4 regions of the Azospirillum sp. TSH58 genome follow, and region 3 is predicted to be linked to each of the others. Evidence: predicted binding sites of a transcription regulator. Region 3 holds the regulator's gene; each other region holds the start of a gene.
What was found. The regulator LexA, encoded in region 3, represses DNA repair genes until DNA is damaged. The targets are predictions, from matches to a motif close to ATGTTCTANTTTGGTTC.
Positions count from the first base shown of each region.

Region 1 (4,622 bases), on a different replicon from region 3:
GGCGCCGCCGCGCGGGTCGAAGACCGCCTTCAACTCCTCCACCACGAAGCCGACCTCGCCGCCGCGGCGGAACACCGCGGAGATCATCCGCGTCAGCGCCACCGTCCAGGCGTAATGCTCCATGTTCTTGGAGTTGATGAAGACCTCGAAGGGCCGGCGCCGCCCGTTCTCCACGATGTCGTTGATGGTGATGTACATGGCGTGGTCGCTGTCCGGCCAGCGCACCTTGTAGGTCTCGCCCGGCAAGGTCTCCGGACGGTCCGGTGGCCTGGAGGACGCCATGGCCGCCGGGGACGTGGCGGGAAGGGGAGCCGGAGCCTGGACTGGAGCCGGGACCGCGCCCTCCTTCTTCACCGTCAGGACGGAGCCGGTGACCGCGTTCGGGCGGTAGGTGGTGCAGCCCTTGCAGCCCAGCTCGTAGGCCTGCCAATAGACGTCCTTGAAGGCGTCGAAGGGCAGGTCCTCCGGACAGTTGATGGTCTTGGAGATGGAGCTGTCCACATGGCGCTGGGCGGCCGCCTGCATCACCACATGCTCCGCCGGGGTCAGGGACTGCGCGTCCACGAAGTAATCGGGCAGAGGCTGTTCGGTCCCGAAGCGCGCGCGGAACAGGCGGTGGGCGTGGTCGCTGACCTCCTCCGTCCGGCGGGTGCCGTCGGGCATCAGGACGGTGCGCTCGTAGCTGTAGGAGAAGACCGGCTCGATCCCCGACGACACGTTGTCGGCGAACAGCGAGATCGTGCCGGTCGGTGCGATGGAGGTCAGAAGGGCGTTCCGGATGCCATGCTCCGCGATCAGGGCGCGCACGTCCTCGTCCAGCCCGCGCACCATCGGGGCGTTCAGGTAGGCGTCGCGGTCGAAGAGCGGGAAGGGGCCCTTCTCCGCGGCCAGCCGGGCGGAGGCGCGGTACGCCTCGTTGCGGATCGTTCCCAGCCAGGATTCGGTCAGGGCCACCGCCGCTTCGCCGCCATAACGGGCGCGGCAGAGGATCAGCGCGTCGGCCAGCCCGGTGACGCCCAGCCCGATGCGGCGCTTGGCGTGGGCCTCCCGCGCCTGCGGCTCCAGCGGGAAGCGCGAGGCGTCCACCACATTGTCCATCATCCGCACGGCGAGCGCCGTCAGCTCCTTCAGCCGGCCGGTGTCGAGCCGGGCGGATTCCTCGAACGGGTCGATCACCAGGGCCGCGAGGTTGATCGAGCCGAGCAGGCAGGCGCCGTAGGGGGGCAGCGGCTGCTCGCCGCAGGGGTTGGTGGCGGAGATGGATTCGCAATAGCTCAGGTTGTTCTGACCGTTCACCCGGTCGATGAAGATGACGCCCGGCTCCGCATAGGCGTAGGTGGCCTGCATGATGCGGTCCCACAGGCCGCGGGCCCGCACCTCGCGATGGACCTGACCGTCGAAGACCAGCGGCCAGGGCCGGTCCTCCCGCACGGCGTTCATGAAGGCGTCGGTGACCAGGACCGACAGGTTGAACATGCGCAGCCGGCCGGGCTCGCGCTTGGCGTCGATGAAATCCTCGATGTCAGGATGGTCGCAGCGCAGGGTCGCCATCATCGCGCCGCGCCGGGCGCCCGCCGACATGATGGTGCGGCACATGCTGTCCCACACGTCCATGAAGGACAGCGGGCCGGAGGCGTCGGCGCCCACACCCTTCACAAGCGCGCCCTTGGGCCGCAGGGTGGAGAAGTCGTAGCCGATGCCGCCGCCCTGCTGCATGGTCAGCGCCGCTTCGCGCAGGTGGGCGAAGATGGCGCCGAGATCGTCCTCGATCCGCCCCATGACGAAGCAGTTGAACAGCGTCACCGTCCGTCCGGTGCCGGCCCCGGCCAGGATGCGCCCGGCGGGCAGGAACTCGAAGCGGGACAGCGCCCGTTCGAAGCGCGGCGCCCAGACCTGCGGGTCGGCCTCGGGCGCGGCGAGCGCCGTGGCGACGCGGCGCCAGGTGTCGGCGACGGTCTGGTCGATGGGGTCGCCCGCGGCGGACTTGAAGCGGTACTTCATGTCCCAGATCCGCTGGGATATGGCGGCGATCCCCGTCATGCGTCCTCCCCTTTCGCGGGCGGCCGATTCACGACGCCGGTCCGCCGACAACAGCGTCCGAAGAGTAGGGGCCGTCCGTCCGGGGGTCAACCGTGGGGGCGGTCCAGCCGTTCTTCTTGCGTTCCGGCCTCTTGCGTTCCACCGGTCAGTTGCTGATGCGGTCCCGCTGATCCGGCATGGCCTTGAGCGTCGCCAGGATCCGGCCGGTGTCGGCGCCGGAGCCGCACAGGCCGAGCGCGGTTTCGCCGAAGTCCACCAGATTGTGGTGGCGCGGGGCGGGCGCCCGCTCCAGCGGCACCAGCCACGCCGCGTGCCCGAGCAACGTCAAGGCGTCGAAATAGCCGCGCTGGGTGTGGAACGGGATGTTGGTCTCGCGCGGGTCGCCGATGACGAAAACGCGGCGCTTGGGATCGCGCGGGATGCGGTCCAGCGAGCCGGCGGGGTCAAACCAGCCCTGCGGGCGGGCCAGCACCGTTTGGAGGCCGCGCGCCTCCAGATAGGCCCTGTAGGCCGGCGCGCCGGAGGAGATGACCGCGCAACGCAGGTCGTTGCGGCGGGCGAGGAACTCCGCGGTCAGCGTGCCGCCGGCGCTGTGCCCGCCCAGCGCCCATGCCGCCACGCCGTAGCGGGCCTTCAGGACGTCGAGCAGGGCGTTCATCAGGGCCGCCTCGCGCGGCGTGTGGCGCGTCGTCCAGAAGCGGCCGGAACTGCCATAGGCGCCCGGCCGGGCCAGGAACAGGAAAGGGATGCCGAACCGCTCCGCCAGGGCGCGTTCCTGGTCGATCATGGCGGCGACGCCCAGCCCCTCCTGGTGGCCGACGGAGGTCGGCTTGGTTCCCATGATGTCGCCGTGCATCCAGGCCGCGGCGATGGGGTTGGGGCCGGGGTGCAGGCCCGCCGCGTAGTAGCGCAGGCACTCCCCGCGCCCGTCCACCTCGACCCAGGCGGCGGTGTGCTGGGCCTCCAGCGCGGCGCAGGCCTTGCGGGTGATGGTGACGCCCCCGGTCACCGCGGCGTTGGAAAAATGCTCCCCGCTCGGCTGTGACTGGGCTCGCGCGCCCGTCGCCATCGAAATCGCCAGGGCGAGCCCGGCGAGGATGGCGAAGGCCGCGCCGCGGCGCATCAGGACGCGGTTTCGCTCACCGCGGCGGTGGCCGGTTCCGCCGCCTTCGGCCGCACGGTCGCCGGGCCGCCCGCGGCGACGACCAGCCGGTCGGTGGCGGCCTCCAGCCGCTCCTCCAGCTCCTGCATGGCCTTGGCGCGGCCCAGGCCCGGCGGGATGGGGGGCAGGAATTCCACGATGATGGTGCCCGGCCGCTTGATGAAGCTGTTGCGCGCCCAGTAGAGGCCGGCGTTCAGCGCCATCGGCACGATGGGGATGTCGAGATGGTCGTAGAGCACGCCGACGCCGATCCGGTAGGGGCGGTAGGCGCCGACCGCGACCCGCGTGCCCTGCGGGAAGATCACGATGGGACGTCCCTCGTCCCGCACCGGGCGGGCGTTCCGGACCATCGAGGCGACGGCGCGGCCCTTGGCGCCGCGGTCGACGGCGATCATCCGGGATCTGGCGGCGTACCAGCCCCAGATGGGAATCCACAGAAGCTCGCGCTTCAGGATGATCGCCGGGTCGTTGACGAGGAAGTGCAGCTTCATCGTCTCCCAGGCCGACTGGTGCTTGGCGGCCAGGAGGAAGGACCCGCTTTTGGGGACGTGCTCGCGCCCGCGCACCTCGTATCGGATGCCGGCGAGCGTGCGCTCCAGCCACGAGACGGTACCGAAATACCACGTGATCACGCGGATCATGCTGCGTCGCGGCAGCAGCAGCGACCACAGGATGCCGACGCAGATGACCGCCGTCCACACGTAGAAGGCGACGTTGAAGGCGAGGGAGCGCAGGAAGATCATGGCCGGGAACTTGTCAGGATTCGATCAGCTTCTCAAGCGTGTAGCGAAGCCGGGTCACAAGGTATTTGTTGTACTCGGTCATCAGCAGATTAGCGGTGCCCGGCCACATCCACCAGTCGATGAGATGCACATTGGGAGAGGCGACGGGGTGGGGCACCACCTCGACCTCCGGGATCACCATGCGGAACTCCAGGAGGCTGCGCATCATGTGGTAATTGGCGGTGACCAGCCGCATCGAGCTATAGCCCTGAGCGCGCAGCCAGTCCGCCGTCTCGTAGGCGTTGCCGACCGTGCTGTCCGCCGAATAGCCAAGCGTGATGCAGCATTCCATCTCGCCGGGGAACTGGCGGGAGCGCTTCAGAAGCTCCTGCACCTCCAGCCCCTCGTAGACGCCGGAGACGAACAGCCGGTGCGCCCGCCCGTCGGCCAGCAGTTCCAGGCCGGTGCTCAACCGGCCGCTGCCGCCGGTCAGCACGACGATGGCGTCGGTGTTGCGGGTGGCCTCGGCGCTGCCCGGCGGCGGCGGGGTGCGGGGGATCGAGGCGGCGAACCAGAACAGCCCGCCGAGCCACGCCAGCCCGCCCAGCATCGCCAGCAGCAGCAGCCGTCGGAAGGCCCGCAGGAGACGGGCGCGCCGCGAGTGGACCGCCATCCCTCAGCCTCCGGACGGACGGGTC
Region 1 is NZ_CP022367.1:1,335,952-1,340,573, forward strand. It holds gene TSH58p_RS27515 (adenosylcobalamin-dependent ribonucleoside-diphosphate reductase) at 1-2,040, opposite strand, end outside; gene TSH58p_RS27520 (S9 family peptidase) at 2,186-3,163, opposite strand; gene TSH58p_RS27525 (1-acyl-sn-glycerol-3-phosphate acyltransferase) at 3,163-3,945, opposite strand; gene TSH58p_RS27530 (YdcF family protein) at 3,959-4,597, opposite strand.
Region 1: the regulator LexA is predicted to act here: its motif matches at 2,148-2,164, upstream of TSH58p_RS27515 (adenosylcobalamin-dependent ribonucleoside-diphosphate reductase).

Region 2 (4,622 bases), on a different replicon from region 3:
TACGCCGGCCCACCGCTTGCCTCGCTGGACGCGCAAGTGGCCCGCCGGCTGGGGCTGGCGGTGGGCGACCGCCTCACGCTGGCCCTGGCAAGCGGCCCGGTGACCGCGACCGTCGCCAACCTGCGGCGCATCGACTGGGCGCGGCTCGACCTGGATTTTCCGGTTCTCCTCTCCCCCTTCCCGGAGCCGCCGCCGCACAGCCTCGTCGCCGCCGTCTGGTCACCCTCCGGCGCGGTTCCGGCGGTGGAGGCGGCGGTGGCGCAGGCGGTCCCGCAAGCCCCCACCGTCCGCGTGGCGGAGGTGCTCGACGCGCTCGGCTCGACCGTCCGGACCGTGCGCGGGCTTCTGAACGGCCTGTCCGCCGTCGCCCTCGGCGCGGCGGCCGTGGTCCTGCTCGGCGCCGTCGCCAGCAGCGCGCAGCGGCGCCGCCATGAGATGGCGATCCTGCACACCCTCGGGGTCGGGCGGCGTTCGATGATTCAGGCGGTGGTGCTGGAGTTCGTCCTCCTGGGCGCCGCCGTCGCCGCGGTCGCGGTGCCGCTCGGCTGGATCGTCGGGGCGGCGGTGGTCGCCGGTCTCGCCGATGGCGCTCCCCTTCCCGGAGGGGCGGTGCCCCTGGCCGCCGTCCTCGGCACCGTCGCCGCGATGGCGGCGGCCGGGGCCGTGCTGGTGGCCTTCCTGCCCGGGAAGGACATGATGCGGCGGTTGCGCAGCGGCGGCCTGTCCGGCTGATCCGCCGGCCCGTCAGGCCATCTCCGCCGCCGGGATGATGTCGTCGGTCAGCAGGGCGTGGAGGACGCCGACATGCCCGTCGGAGCGCGCCGGGCGGGTGGGGTCGGAGGTGACGACGACGGTCAGCCCCAGGCCGGGCACCAGATAGAGCATCTGCCCGCCATAGCCGCGCGCGTAGGCGATGCGGTGCCTCTTCGCCTCGGCAAGGAACCAGCCGTACCCGTAGTCGTCGCCGGAGAAGGGGGAGCGCGTGCGCGGCACCCAGGAAGCCTCCACCCAGGCGGCGCTGATGACGCGCTGTCCGTTCCACAAGCCGCCCTGCCGCCACAGTTCGCCGAAGCGGAAGAGGTCGAGCGGCGACAGCGCCATGTTGTTGCCGCCGAGGTAGAAGCCCTGCGGGTCGCGCGTCCAGGACGGCACGTCGATGCCCAGCGGCTCGCCCAGCCAGTCCCGCGCCAGGGCCAGCAGGCTGCGCCCCGACGCGCTGGCCAGCGCCGCGCCCAGCAGGTGGTAGCTCCCGGTTGAATAGAGCATCCGCGCGCCCGGATCGGTGACGAAGGGACGGCGGAGCGCGTCGACGACCCAGTTGCGGCTGTTGATCCAGCGGCCGTAGCCCGGCCCGGAGGTCGGCTCCAGACCGGCCTGCATGGTCAGAAGGTCGGCGATGGTGATCCGGCGCACGCGCGGATCGACGGCCGCCGGAACCAGCCCCGGCGCCGCCTCGGCGAGGGTGACGTCGACGCCACGCAGGACTCCGCGGTCGATGGCGATGCCGGCGAGCGAGGCGGCGATGGTCTTGGACACCGACTTGACGTTCACGGCGCGGTTCACCGCCGGTCCCCGGAAGGCCTCCGCCGACACCACCGCCCCATGCCGCCCGATGACCAGCGCGTGGATCTGATCGAGCCCGGCCGCCCGCTTGACCGCCCGGTCCAGCAAGGCCGGGTCGAACGCGGCCCCGGCCGCCGGTTGGGCGGCTTGCAGCGGGCGCGCCAGGGCGCCGCCGAGGGACGCGGCAGCGACGGCTGCGGTGGCGGCGAGGACGGTGCGGCGGCCGAGCCGGAACGGCGGTGTCGAGGTCATCCCGGATATGTGGTTCCGCTTCGGCGCCATCCAAGATTGCCCCGGCGACGCTGGTCGGACTTTGTCCCACCCGGCGCCGCACGCGCCGCTTGCCTCCCACCCCAAGGGGAACATATTAAGAACACGCACGCAGCATGGGATGGGACGATGGACGACGCCTTGATCGAGAAGCTCGGCATTCTGGCCGATGCGGCGAAATACGACGCCTCCTGCGCCTCGTCCGGCGCCAAGCCGCGCCGCGGCGGCAAGGAGGGGCTGGGTTCGACCACCGGCGCCGGCATCTGCCACGCCTACACGCCGGACGGGCGCTGCGTCTCGCTCCTGAAGATCCTGCTGACCAACCACTGCCTGTTCGACTGCGTCTACTGCATCAACCGGCGCTCCTCCAACGTCCGCCGCGCCCGCTTCACGGTGGAGGAGGTGGTGACACTGACCCTGGGCTTCTACAAGCGCAACTGCATCGAGGGGCTGTTCCTGTCCTCCGGCATCATCCGCTCGCCGGACCACACGATGGAGCAGATGATGCTGGTGGCGCGGACGCTGCGGCGCGACCACGGCTTCGCCGGCTACATCCACCTGAAGACCATCCCCGAGGCCAGCCCCTGGCTGATCGAGCAGGCCGGGCTGTGGGCGGACCGCCTGTCGATCAACCTCGAACTGCCCACCGACCACAGCCTGAAGGCCTTCGCGCCGGAGAAGAACGGCGGCACCATCAAGGCGGTGATGGGTCAGGTCAACGAGCGCATCGTCGAAGCCAAGGAGGAACGCCGCCGCTTTTCCCCCGCCGGCCAGAGCACCCAGCTGATCGTCGGCGCCGACGACGCCACCGACCGCTCGGTCCTGGAGACCAGCGGCACGCTCTACCAGCGCTACGGGCTGCGCCGCGTCTACTACTCCGCCTTCAGCCCGATCCCGGAGGCCAGCTCGGTCCTTCCGGTCAAGCCGCCGCCCCTGCAGCGGGAGAACCGGCTGTATCAGGCCGATTGGCTGCTGCGCTACTACGGCTTCACGGTGGAGGAGATCGCGTCCGGCGGCGAGGACGGGATGCTCGACCTCGGCATCGACCCGAAGCTGGCCTGGGCGCTGAAGAACCGCGAGCGCTTCCCGGTGGACGTCAACAGCGCCGACCGCGAGATGCTGCTGCGGGTGCCGGGGCTGGGTGCGCGCGCCGTGGACAAGATCCTGTCGGCGCGCCGCCACACCCGCCTGCGCCTGGAGGATCTGGGGCGGCTGTCGACCGGGCTGCGGCGGGCGCGCCCCTTCCTGATCGCCGCCGATTACCACCCGGCGGGCGGGCTGACCGACCGGCTGGATCTGCGCCAGCGGCTGGTCACGCCGTCCAGCCAGCTGAGCCTGTTCTGACGATGCGCACGATCACCTTGCGGGAGGGGGCGGACCTCGACGGCTTCCGCCGGGCGGTGCGCCGCCTCGCCGCCGCCCGCACGGCGCCCGAAGGCGTGCTGTGGAGCGTCGGCGCACCATCGCTGTTCGGCGACGACGCCCCTGCCTCCGAAGACGGTGCCCCGGTCTTCCTGCCCCAGGCGGTCGGACAGCTGATCGAAACCGTCGTCTGCCACAGCGACCCGGAACGCTACGCCCTGCTCTACCGGCTGGTCTGGCGGGTGCTGAACGGGGAGCGGGCTCTGCTCGACCAGCACGCCGACCCGCTGGTGCACCGGCTGGAGCGGCTCGACAAGGCGGTGCGCCGTGACATCCACAAGATGCACGCCTTCCTGCGCTTCCGCGCGCTCTCCGACCCGGACGGCGGGGAACGCTACGTCGCTTGGTTCGAGCCCGACCACCACATCGTCGAGGCCGTCGCACCCTTCTTCGTCGAGCGCTTCGAGAGCATGGTGTGGACGATCCTGACGCCGAAGGGCTCGTTGCACTGGGACCGCCGGAGCCTGATGACCGGCCCACCCGCGGAGCGTCCGGACTCCTTGGCCGACGACCGCTTCGCCGAGGGCTGGCTGCGCTATTACGAGAGCACCTTCAACCCCGCGCGGGTCAACCCGACGGCCATGCGGGCGGAGATGCCGCGGAAATACTGGGCCAACATGCCGGAGACGGCGGCCATCCCCGCGCTGGTCCGCTCCGCCCCCGCCCGCGTCCAGGCGATGCTGGAGGCGGAGGCCGCCATCCCGCGCCGCCGCATGCCCGAGAAGGCGGTGGCGGCGATGGCCCGGCAGGCCCCGGAAAGTCTGGCTGAGTTGAACCGCGTGATCCAGCGTTCCGAACCCCTGGTGCCGGGCGCGACGCAGGCGGTGCTGGGCGAGGGGCCGGAGGGGGCGGCCATCGCCATCGTCGGCGAGCAGCCGGGCGACCAGGAGGACCGTGACGGCCGCCCCTTCGTCGGCCCCGCCGGCCAGTTGCTGACTGCCGCGCTGGAGGAGGCCGGCATCGACCGCGGCGGCGTCTACCTGACCAACGCGGTCAAGCACTTCAAGTTCGTCCAGCGCGGCAAGCGGCGCATCCACCAGTCCCCCACCGCCGGCGAGGTCAAGCATTACCGCTGGTGGCTGATGACGGAACTGGGCTTCGTCCGCCCCCGCCTCGTCGTCGCGCTGGGAGCCACCGCGGCCCTGGCGCTGACCGGCCGGACGGTCGCGGTTCTGCGCGAACGGGGACCGATGGCTTTCGACGGATGGAACGGCTTCGTCACCGTCCACCCGTCCTACCTGCTGAGGCTTCCGGGGGAGGAGGAGCGGCGGCGGGCGCAGGCGGAATTCGTGGCCGACCTGCGCCGGGCCGCGGCGCTGGTGTGAGACGGGAGCGAACCGTCCCCCGCGCTCACATCCTCACGCGCC
Region 2 is NZ_CP022363.1:265,623-270,244, forward strand. It holds gene TSH58p_RS32860 (ABC transporter permease) at 1-732, shown strand, start outside; gene TSH58p_RS01075 (serine hydrolase) at 745-1,815, opposite strand; gene TSH58p_RS01085 (putative DNA modification/repair radical SAM protein) at 1,963-3,177, shown strand; gene TSH58p_RS01090 (UdgX family uracil-DNA binding protein) at 3,180-4,580, shown strand; gene TSH58p_RS01095 (hypothetical protein) at 4,614-4,622, opposite strand, start outside.
Region 2: the regulator LexA is predicted to act here: its motif matches at 1,924-1,940, upstream of TSH58p_RS01085 (putative DNA modification/repair radical SAM protein).

Region 3 (4,622 bases):
GGTGCTGGCGGTCGAGCGGCAGCCCACCGGCACGCGGCTGATGCTTGGGGAATTGACGGTGGAGCGGCTGGCCCCCGAAGCGACACCGGCACGGGCGCGCCTGCATCTGCCCGCCAAGGTGACGCCGCCGGAGGCCGGGACGGTGGTCCGGCTGCGCGCCATGCTTCACCCCCCGGCCGCGCCGGCCGAACCGGGGGCCTTCGACCTGCAGCGGCGCGCCTATTTCGAAGGATTCGGCGCGGTCGGCTTCGTCATGGGCGCTCCTGTCGCGCAGGAGGCGCCACCGCCCGGCGGCTGGCGCCGGGTGACCGTGGCCTTCGAGCGGGCCCGCGCCGCCATCGCCGAGCGGGTGCGCGCCACCGTGCCCGACTCCGCGGAGGCCAGCGTTACCGCCGCCCTGCTGAACGGCGACGCGGCGGCGATTCCCGAGCCGATGATGGACGCCTTCCGCGACAGCGGACTGGCGCATCTCCTGTCCATTTCCGGCCTGCATGTCGGCATCGCCGCGGGGATCGTCTTTTGGGTGGTGCGGGCGCTGCTGGCGCTGGTTCCCTGGGTGGCGCTGCGCTGGCCGATCAAGAAGATCGCGGCGTTGGCCGGCATCCTGTCGGCCATCCTCTACACACTGCTGGTGGGAGCGCCCCTGCCGACGCTGCGGTCGGTGCTGATGACCGGGCTGGTCATGGGAGCGGTCATCGCCGACCGGTCGCCGATCAGCATGCGGCTGGTCGCCTTCGCCGGCATCGTCACCGTCCTCTACGACCCGGAGGGGATGCTGGGGCCGAGCTTCCAGATGTCCTTCGCGGCGGTCGTCGCCCTGATCGCCGCCTTCGAGCGGTTCACGCCCTGGGCGGTGCGGCGGCGGCGCGAGATGGGCTGGTTCGGCCGGGGAGCGATGGCGCTGGGCGGCATCGCCTTTTCCAGTGTGGTGGCGACGGTCGCGACGACTCCCTATGGGCTCTACCATTTCCAGCAGGTCGCCTTCTACGGCGTGCTGTCCAACATGGTGGCGATCCCCATCACGACGGTGTGGATCATGCCCTTCAGCCTGCTCTCCTACCTGCTGCTGCCCTTCGGGCTGGAGGGGCCGGCGGTGACGGCGATGAGCTGGGGCGTCCGGCTGGTCATCGAAACGGCGGAGCGGACCGCGGCGCTGCCCGGCGCCACCGCGTTCCTGCCGGCCATGCCGGACGCCGCCATCGCGGCGGTCACTCTGGGAGGGCTGTGGCTGGCCATCTGGACAAGGCGCTGGCGCTGGCTGGGGCTGGCCGCGATGGTCGGGGGGATGGTCGTCCCGGTCTTCGCGCCGCGGCCCGACCTTCTGGTGTCGGAGGACGGGAAATTGATGGCCGTGCGCGGCGCGGAAGGGCTGCTCAGCCTGTCAGCCGCCAGCGACGGGCGGGTGGCCGACACCTGGAGGCGGCGCGACGGCATGGAGAAGCCGGAGGGCAAAGCCGGTCAGGATGTCTGGCCGCTCGCCGGGGTGAGCCTGGACGGGCGGCTGCGCTGCGACGCCCTGGGATGCCTTTACCGGGTGGAGGGAAAGACCGTGGCGCTGCTGCGCCAGCCGGACGCATTGCCGGAGGATTGCGCGCTGGCCGATGCGGTGGTGATCGCTGCCCCCTCGCGCGGCTGCCGGGCGCCGCTGGTGATCGACCGCTGGCGCCTGCGGCGGGAGGGCGCCCACGCGCTCTACCTGTCGGACGAGGGGATCCGGGTGGAGAGCGTGCGCGGCCAGCGTGGCGACCGCCCGTGGACGATGGGCGGAAAGCTTCCCGATGGAAAGACCGGGGCGCGCTGAACCGCCGCCCCGGTGCGTCCTGCGCTCAGTATTTCCGCACCAGACCGACGAGGCGGCCCTGCACCCGAACCCGGTCGGCGCCGAAGATGCGCGTCTCGTAGGCGGCGTTCGCGGGTTCAAGCGCCACGGTGTTGCCCTTGCGGCGCAGGCGCTTCAGCGTGACCTCGGCGTCGTCGACCAGGGCGACCACGATGGAGCCGTTCTCCGCGCTGTCGCACCGCTGGATGACCACCGTGTCATGGTCGAGGATTCCGGCTTCCACCATGGAATCGCCGGCCACTTCCAGCGCGTAATGGTCGCCCATGCCGAGCATGGCGGCGGGAATGTCCACGAAGGCGGAGCCGTCGCGCAACGCCTCGATGGGCGTGCCCGCGGCGATCCGGCCGTAGAGCGGAAGCTGCACGGATTCGGACGCCGGGTTCGCCTCCCGTCCCGCGAAGCTGAAGTCGCCCTTGATGACGTTGGGCTGGAACTTGGCGCGCGGCGGCCGGGTGCGGGCGGTCTCCAGCCCCTCCGGCAGGCGCAGCACCTCAAGCGCGCGGGCGCGGTGGGGCAGGCGGCGGATGAAGCCGCGCTCCTCCAGCCCCGTGATCAGGCGGTGGATGCCCGACTTGGACTTCAGGTTGAGAGCGTCCTTCATTTCGTCGAAGGAAGGGGACACACCGCCCTGCCCGAGCCGCTCGTTGATGAAAAGCAGCAATTCATGCTGCTTGCGCGTGAGCATTTGTGCCTCCCGACCGGTTCCGCACTAGATATGGAACAAAAGCAAAACGTTCCATCATGTTCTAGTTTGGTTCTTAACCCCCGTCAAGCCCTACGGATGAAATCAATCGCAAATCGACGGACAGGACTCCCAAAGGGATTCGCGGTGCGGAACGGATTAAAGCGACAGGGCACCACCGTTCAACGGGATCACCGTCACCCGGTCGCCGATGGCGGCGGCGGCGGCGTGAGGCTCGCGGACGATCAGGGCATCGGCCTGGGCCAGCCGGGACATCATCGCGCTGTCCTGGCGCGGGAAGGGGGTCGCGACCGGCCCGCCGTCCGGTCCGGGGGACAGGGTGGCGCGCAGGAAGTCGGTGCGGTCGTCGTTGGCCTTCAGCGGCGCGCCGAGCGTGACGGTGAGCGTCGCGTTCTCAGCGGGCAACCCTTGGAGACGGCGCAGCAGGGGCACCAGGAACAGCACGGCGGCCACGCCGGTGGACACCGGGTTGCCGGGCAGGCCGAGCAGCGGCACGCCGTTCGCCGTTCCGAAAATCAACGGCTTACCGGGCTTCATGGCGACCCGGTAGAAGTCCAGCGACAGCCCGCCCAGCACGTCGCGCACATGGTCGTGCTCGCCTTGCGAGGCGCCGCCCGTGGTCACCAGCAGGTCGCAGCCGGCCGCCCCGGCGGCCATGGCGGCGAGATGTTGCGGATCGTCCTTCGCCACGCCGAGATTGTGGGCGACGCCGCCCTGGCTGGCGACCAGCGCGCACAGGCCGAGCGCGTTGGAGCTGACGATCTGGCTCGGCCCCAGCGGATCGCCGGGCAGGGCGATCTCGTCCCCGGTGGCGAGCACGGCGACCCGCGGGCGGCGGTGGACGCGCAGCCAGGGCAGGTTGGCGGCGGCGGCCAGGGCGACGTCGCGGGCGGTCAGCAAGCGTCCCTTGGGAAGCAGGTCCTCTCCCGCGGTGAAATCGAGGCCGGCAGGACGGATGAAGCGGCCCGAGGGCACGGCGCGTCCGACGCGCACGCGGTCGCCGGCATCCTCGCAATCCTCCTGCATCACCACGGCGTCGGCCCCGGCGGGCACGGGGGCGCCGGTGAAGATGCGCACGGCCTCGCCCGCGCCGACCGATCCGGCGAAGGCGTGGCCGGCGGCGGATTCGCCGATGCGGCGCAGAGTGACGGGCGCCTCCGCCGACGCCTGGACGATGTCGGCGGCGCGGACGGCCCAGCCGTCCATGGCGGCGGCGGCGAAGGGCGGCTGGGTCAGGCGGGCGACGGCGGGCTCCGCCAGGACGCGCCCCAGCGCGTCGGGCAGCGGCACCGCCTCCGCCGGCAGGGCGGTGAAGGCGGCAAGGATGCGGGCGCGGGCCTCCCCGACCTGCAGCATCAGGCGGCGCTCCCCCATTCGCCGCTCTTGCCGCCGGCCTTGTGGAGCAGCTTCACCTCGGTGATGGTCATGCCGCGGTCCACCGCCTTGCACATGTCGTAGACGGTCAGCGCCGCCACCGACACGGCGGTCAACGCCTCCATCTCCACGCCGGTCTGGCCCCTCAGCTTGCAGGTGGCGGTGATGTCCACGGCGTTGCGCTCGGGGTCGCAGGTCAGGTCCACCTTGACCGAGGTCAGCATCAGCGGATGGCACAGCGGGATCAGGTCCGGCGTGCGCTTGGCCCCCATGATGCCGGCCAGCCGGGCCACCGACAGCACGTCGCCCTTCTTGACGCCGCCCTGGAGGATGAGGGCCAGCGTTTCCGGCTGCATGAGAACGGAGCCGCGGGCGGTCGCCGTGCGTTCCGTGTCGGCCTTGCCGGACACGTCCACCATCACCGCGCGGCCTTCGGCGTCGAAATGGGTGAAGCCGCTTGCGGGCTGGTCGGTCATAAAGGTTTCTCCATGAACAGGCTCAGCGGGTCCGGCCCGTAGGGGCCGAACGGACCGCGGTCGGTGAAGCCCTGTTTGCGGTAAAGCGCGATGGCTTCGTCCTGATAGACGCCGGTCTCCAGCCGCAGCAGGGACAGCCCGGCGGCGCGGGCCTCGTCCTCGATGCGCTCCAGAAGGCGGCGCCCGATCTGGCCGCCGCGGGCGGTCGGCTGGACGAACATCCGCTTGA
Region 3 is NZ_CP022364.1:464,396-469,017, reverse strand. It holds gene TSH58p_RS05750 (ComEC/Rec2 family competence protein) at 1-1,801, shown strand, start outside; gene lexA (transcriptional repressor LexA) at 1,827-2,525, opposite strand; gene glp (gephyrin-like molybdotransferase Glp) at 2,682-3,899, opposite strand; gene moaC (cyclic pyranopterin monophosphate synthase MoaC) at 3,899-4,393, opposite strand; gene TSH58p_RS05730 (GNAT family N-acetyltransferase) at 4,390-4,622, opposite strand, start outside.

Region 4 (4,622 bases), 930 kb from region 3:
AGCCGACGTTGTCCAGGTCGTTGTGCTTGCCGCCCGCCCGCACGCACTTCTGCGAGGTGGTCGCCCGCGAATAGGGCCGCTGCTCCGCCCCGGTGAAGACGTTCTTGAACTGCACCATGCCGGCGTTCGTGAACATCAGCGTCGGGTCGTTGCGCGGAACCAGCGGCGACGACTCCACGATCTGGTGGCCGTTCTTCGCGAAAAAGTCCAGGAACGTGCGGCGGATGTCGTTGGCGGTCTTCATAAGCTGTCCAGGCTCCGGCTACGGTCGGCTACAATCGGCGGCGCGGCCTTGTTCGCGGCCGAACCGTGCTTTTAACGTGACTTGCGATGGCTGTCCACTGAGTGCCCGCGACAGGCTCCAGCGCGGCGACAGGCCGCGTGGACGGAGCGCCACACATTTGCATGATCATCGGCGCGGACGGGCGGTGGAATGGGCCACCGCCCCGCCGCCGATAAGGAGGCTCGACGGATGAGAAAGATCCTCGAACTCCTGATCCTGCTGTTGCGGGCGCTCAAGCTGCTGCTTGAGATCCCGAACCGCTAGGACCGGGCCGGCGGACGGGTGCTGGAACACCCGTCCGCCCAGCCTGAATGTAAGGTCTTTCCAGCCGTCCGGCAAGACGGCGAAAGCCCCTCCCCGGCGGACCGGAGAGGGGCTTTCACACAGAGAAACAGGCCTGCTGTCCGGGATCACTCCGGCGTGGCAGCCTCGCCGTCGGCCTCCGGGGTGCCCATCATGGCGTCGGCGACGAGACCGGCGTTGCCGCGGATCTTCGCCTCGATGGCGTCGGCCGTGGCCGGGTTGTTGCGCAGGTAGTTCTTGGCGTTCTCGCGGCCCTGGCCGATGCGGGTGCCGTCGTAGCTGAACCACGCGCCCGACTTCTCCACCACGCCGGCCTGGATGCCGAGGTCGAGAAGCTCGCCCACCTTCGACACGCCCTCGCCGTACATGATGTCGAACTCGACCACGCGGAACGGCGGGGCCATCTTGTTCTTCACCACCTTCACGCGGGTCTGGTTGCCCACCACCGTCTCGCGGTCCTTGATCGCGCCGATGCGGCGGATGTCCAGGCGGATGGAGGCGTAGAACTTCAGCGCGTTGCCGCCGGTGGTCGTCTCCGGGTTGCCGAACATCACGCCGATCTTCAGGCGGATCTGGTTGATGAAGATCACCAGGCAGTTCGACTTGGAGATGGAGCCGGTCAGCTTGCGCAGCGCCTGGCTCATCAGGCGGGCGTGCAGGCCGACGTGGCTGTCGCCCATCTCGCCTTCCAGCTCGGCGCGCGGCACCAGGGCGGCGACCGAGTCGACCACGAGAACGTCGACGGCGCCGGAGCGCACCAGCGTGTCGGCGATCTCCAGCGCCTGCTCGCCGGCGTCGGGCTGGGAGATCAGCAGATCATCGATGTTGACACCCAGCTTGCGGGCGTAGGCCGGGTCCAGAGCGTGCTCCGCATCCACGAAGGCGCAGGTGCCGCCGTTCTTCTGGGCCTGGGCGATGGCGTGCAGGGCCAGCGTCGTCTTGCCCGAGCTTTCCGGCCCGTAAATCTCGATGATGCGGCCGCGCGGCAGGCCGCCGATGCCCAGCGCGATGTCGAGACCGAGCGAGCCGGTGGAAACGACCTCCGTCTCGACCGTGTTCTCGCGGGCGCCGAGCTTCATGATCGAGCCCTTGCCAAAGGCGCGCTCGATCTGCGCCAGAGCGGCATCCAGGGCCTTCTGCTTATCCATGGAATCCTTCTCGACCAAACGAAGCTGTGCGGACGACATGCCCGTCTCCCCCTGTTAGATCACATCCGCGGCCCCAGGGCCAACGATCTCACCAACGGTCATTCGGTGAGAGGGAATGTACCAGCTTTGTTCCTCGGCGCAAAGCCCTAAGTTCCGCGAATGTTCTCGTCGGAAGTTAGGAACGATCCGGCGCTGCGCAATGACCATGCGATGGCGATGCAACGGAATTCCGGCTGGCGGGTTCACATGAAAAGCCCCGCCACCAACGCCCCGAAAAGCCGGACATGAAGACTGCCCACTCGACGCTCGACCGCATGATCGACCGCCTCACCACGCAACGCGTGGCGCTCGGCTGGGCGGCCGGCCATGTCGCGGGGACACCCGGCCTGGTGATGGAGATCGGCCTGGGCAAAGGCCGCACCTACGACCATCTGCGCGGCCTGTTTCCGCCGCGCGACATCCTGGTCTTCGACCTGTGGGCGCGCGTCCCCGCCTCCCTGCGGCCGGACGAGGACCGGCTGTTCCTGGGTGATTTCCGGGACACGCTGCCCGCCGCCGCGGAGCGCTTCCACGGCGCGGTTCGGCTGGCCCACGCCGACATCGGCAGCGCGCGGGAGGACGAGGAGGACGGCATCCGCCACTGGATCGGCGGGCTGATCGAACCGTTCCTGGCGCCGGGTGCGCTCGTCCTGTCGGACCGCCCGATCGGCGCCGGGCGTCACGGGTGGGACGCCCTCGACGTGCCGGGAACGGAACGCTGGGCCTATCACGGCTGGCGCGTCGGATAGGCCCCGCCGCGGCTCCCCCCGCCGCTATTTGCCGTCGCGGATGACCTCCTTCACCTTGGAGGCAAGCTGCTTCAGGGAGAAGGGCTTGGGCAGGAAGTGGGCGACCTCGACCCCGTCGATCTCGCCCAGCCGGTCCTCGGCGTAGCCGGAGATGAAGATCACGCGCATGTCGGGCCGCATCTGCCGGACATGGCGGGCCAGGGTCGGGCCGTCCATCTGCGGCATCACCACGTCGGTGATCAGCAGGTCGATGCGGCTGCCGTCCGTGCCGATCTGCTGCAGCGCCGCCTCGCCGTTCTTGGCCTCCAGCACCTGATAGCCCTTGTTGCGCAGCGCGCGGGCGGAGAAGACGCGCACCGCGTCCTCGTCCTCGACCAGCATGATGGTGCCGGAGCCGGTCAGGTCGCTGCCGCGCCGCTCGCGCGGCTCGCCCTGGTCGGGACGGGCCTCGCCCTTGTGGCGGGGCAGCAGGATGGTGAAGGTCGTCCCCTCCCCCTTCTCCGACTCGACCAGCACGAAGCCGCCGGTCTGGCGGACGATGCCGTAGACGGTGGACAGACCCAGCCCGGTGCCCGACCCCACGCCCTTGGTGGTGAAGAAGGGCTCGAAGATGCGCTGGAGATTCTCCCTGGGGATGCCGCAGCCGGTGTCGATCACCTCGATGGATACATACTCGCCGGCCGGAATGGTCTCGTGCTCGCGGCGCTGCGCCTGCTCCACCACATGGTTGGAGGTGACGATGGTCAGCCGCCCGCCCCCGGCCATGGCGTCGCGCGCGTTGACCACGAGGTTGATGATGACCTGCTCCAGCTGGTTCTGGTCGACCTTGACGTAGCCGATGTCCCGGCCGTGGAGCATCTTCAGCTCGATGTTCTCGCCGATCAGCCGGCGCATCAGGTTGCCAAGCTCGGCCAGGACGTCGGTCACGCTCAGGATGCGCGGCTGCAGCGTCTGCTGGCGCGAGAAGGCCAGGAGCTGCCGCACGAGGTTGGCGGCGCGGTTGGCGTTCTGCTTGATCTGCATGATGTCGCTGAAGGACTGGTCGCCCGGCTTGTGGCGCAGCAGCAGCAGATCGCAGAAGCCGATCATCGCGGTCAGCAGATTGTTGAAGTCGTGGGCGACGCCGCCGGCCAGCTGGCCGACCGCCTGCATCTTCTGCGACTGGGCGAACTGGGCCTCCAGCCCCTTGCGCTCGGTCATGTCGATGAAATGCAGGATCAGCCCCGCCGCCCCTTCCGGCCCCACCCCGCCCAGCCGCCGCGCGTAGAGCTGGGCCACCAGCTCGCGCCCACCAGTCAGCCGCACCTCCAGCGGGGCGGCGGGATCGGCGCCGCCCTGCACGGCGGTCAGCCGCTCGGTCACCATGGCGCGCTCCGCCGGGACGATCAGGTCGGCCATGGTCCGCCCGATGACGTTGCCGGCCTCGCTGCCGATCAGCGCCAGGAAGGCCTGGTTGCATTCGGCCAGCCGCCCGCCTTCGTCCACCAGGGCGATGCCGATGGGCGCGTCCTCGAAGAAGCGCTGGAAGCGCTGCTCGGACAGGCGCAGGGCCTCCTGCCACTCGCGTTCCGGCGTCAGGTCGCGCACGACGGAGCGGGTGTGGGAGATCCGCGCGTCCTCGCCCCTCACCACGCTCTGCGCGACATAGGCCTGGAAGCGGCGTCCCTGGAGCCCGTGCATGGCGATCTCGCCGCGTTGCTCCAGCCCGCCGCCCTCCAGGAGATCGTAGGGAGCGGCGCCGGCGGGCGGGTGGGCCAGTACGTCGTGAAGGCGGCGACCGCCCTCGACCAGCTCCTCCGGCGCGCAGCCCAGCCACTTCGCCAGGGTCGCGTTCACGAACTGGAAATGGCCGTCCTGGTCCACCGAGAAGAAGCCGACCGGCGCGTGGTCCATGAAATCCACGAGCTGGGTCTGCTCGCGCCGGGTCACCTGCTCCAGCTCGCGCCGGGCGGTGATGTCCTCGACGCGCCACATCACCGCCCCGGCGTGCCCGTCGATGGGCTGGCCCTGGATGCGGCGCCATTCGGCGGCGCGCCCCTGCTGGCGGATGGCGAGTTCGATGGAACCGGAATAGCCGCCTTTCACCCGCTCGCACAGGCG
Region 4 is NZ_CP022364.1:2,556,011-2,560,632, reverse strand. It holds gene alaS (alanine--tRNA ligase) at 1-244, opposite strand, end outside; gene recA (recombinase RecA) at 694-1,773, opposite strand; gene TSH58p_RS15645 (class I SAM-dependent methyltransferase) at 2,019-2,522, shown strand; gene TSH58p_RS15640 (PAS domain-containing sensor histidine kinase) at 2,547-4,622, opposite strand, start outside.
Region 4: the regulator LexA is predicted to act here: its motif matches at 1,850-1,866, upstream of recA (recombinase RecA).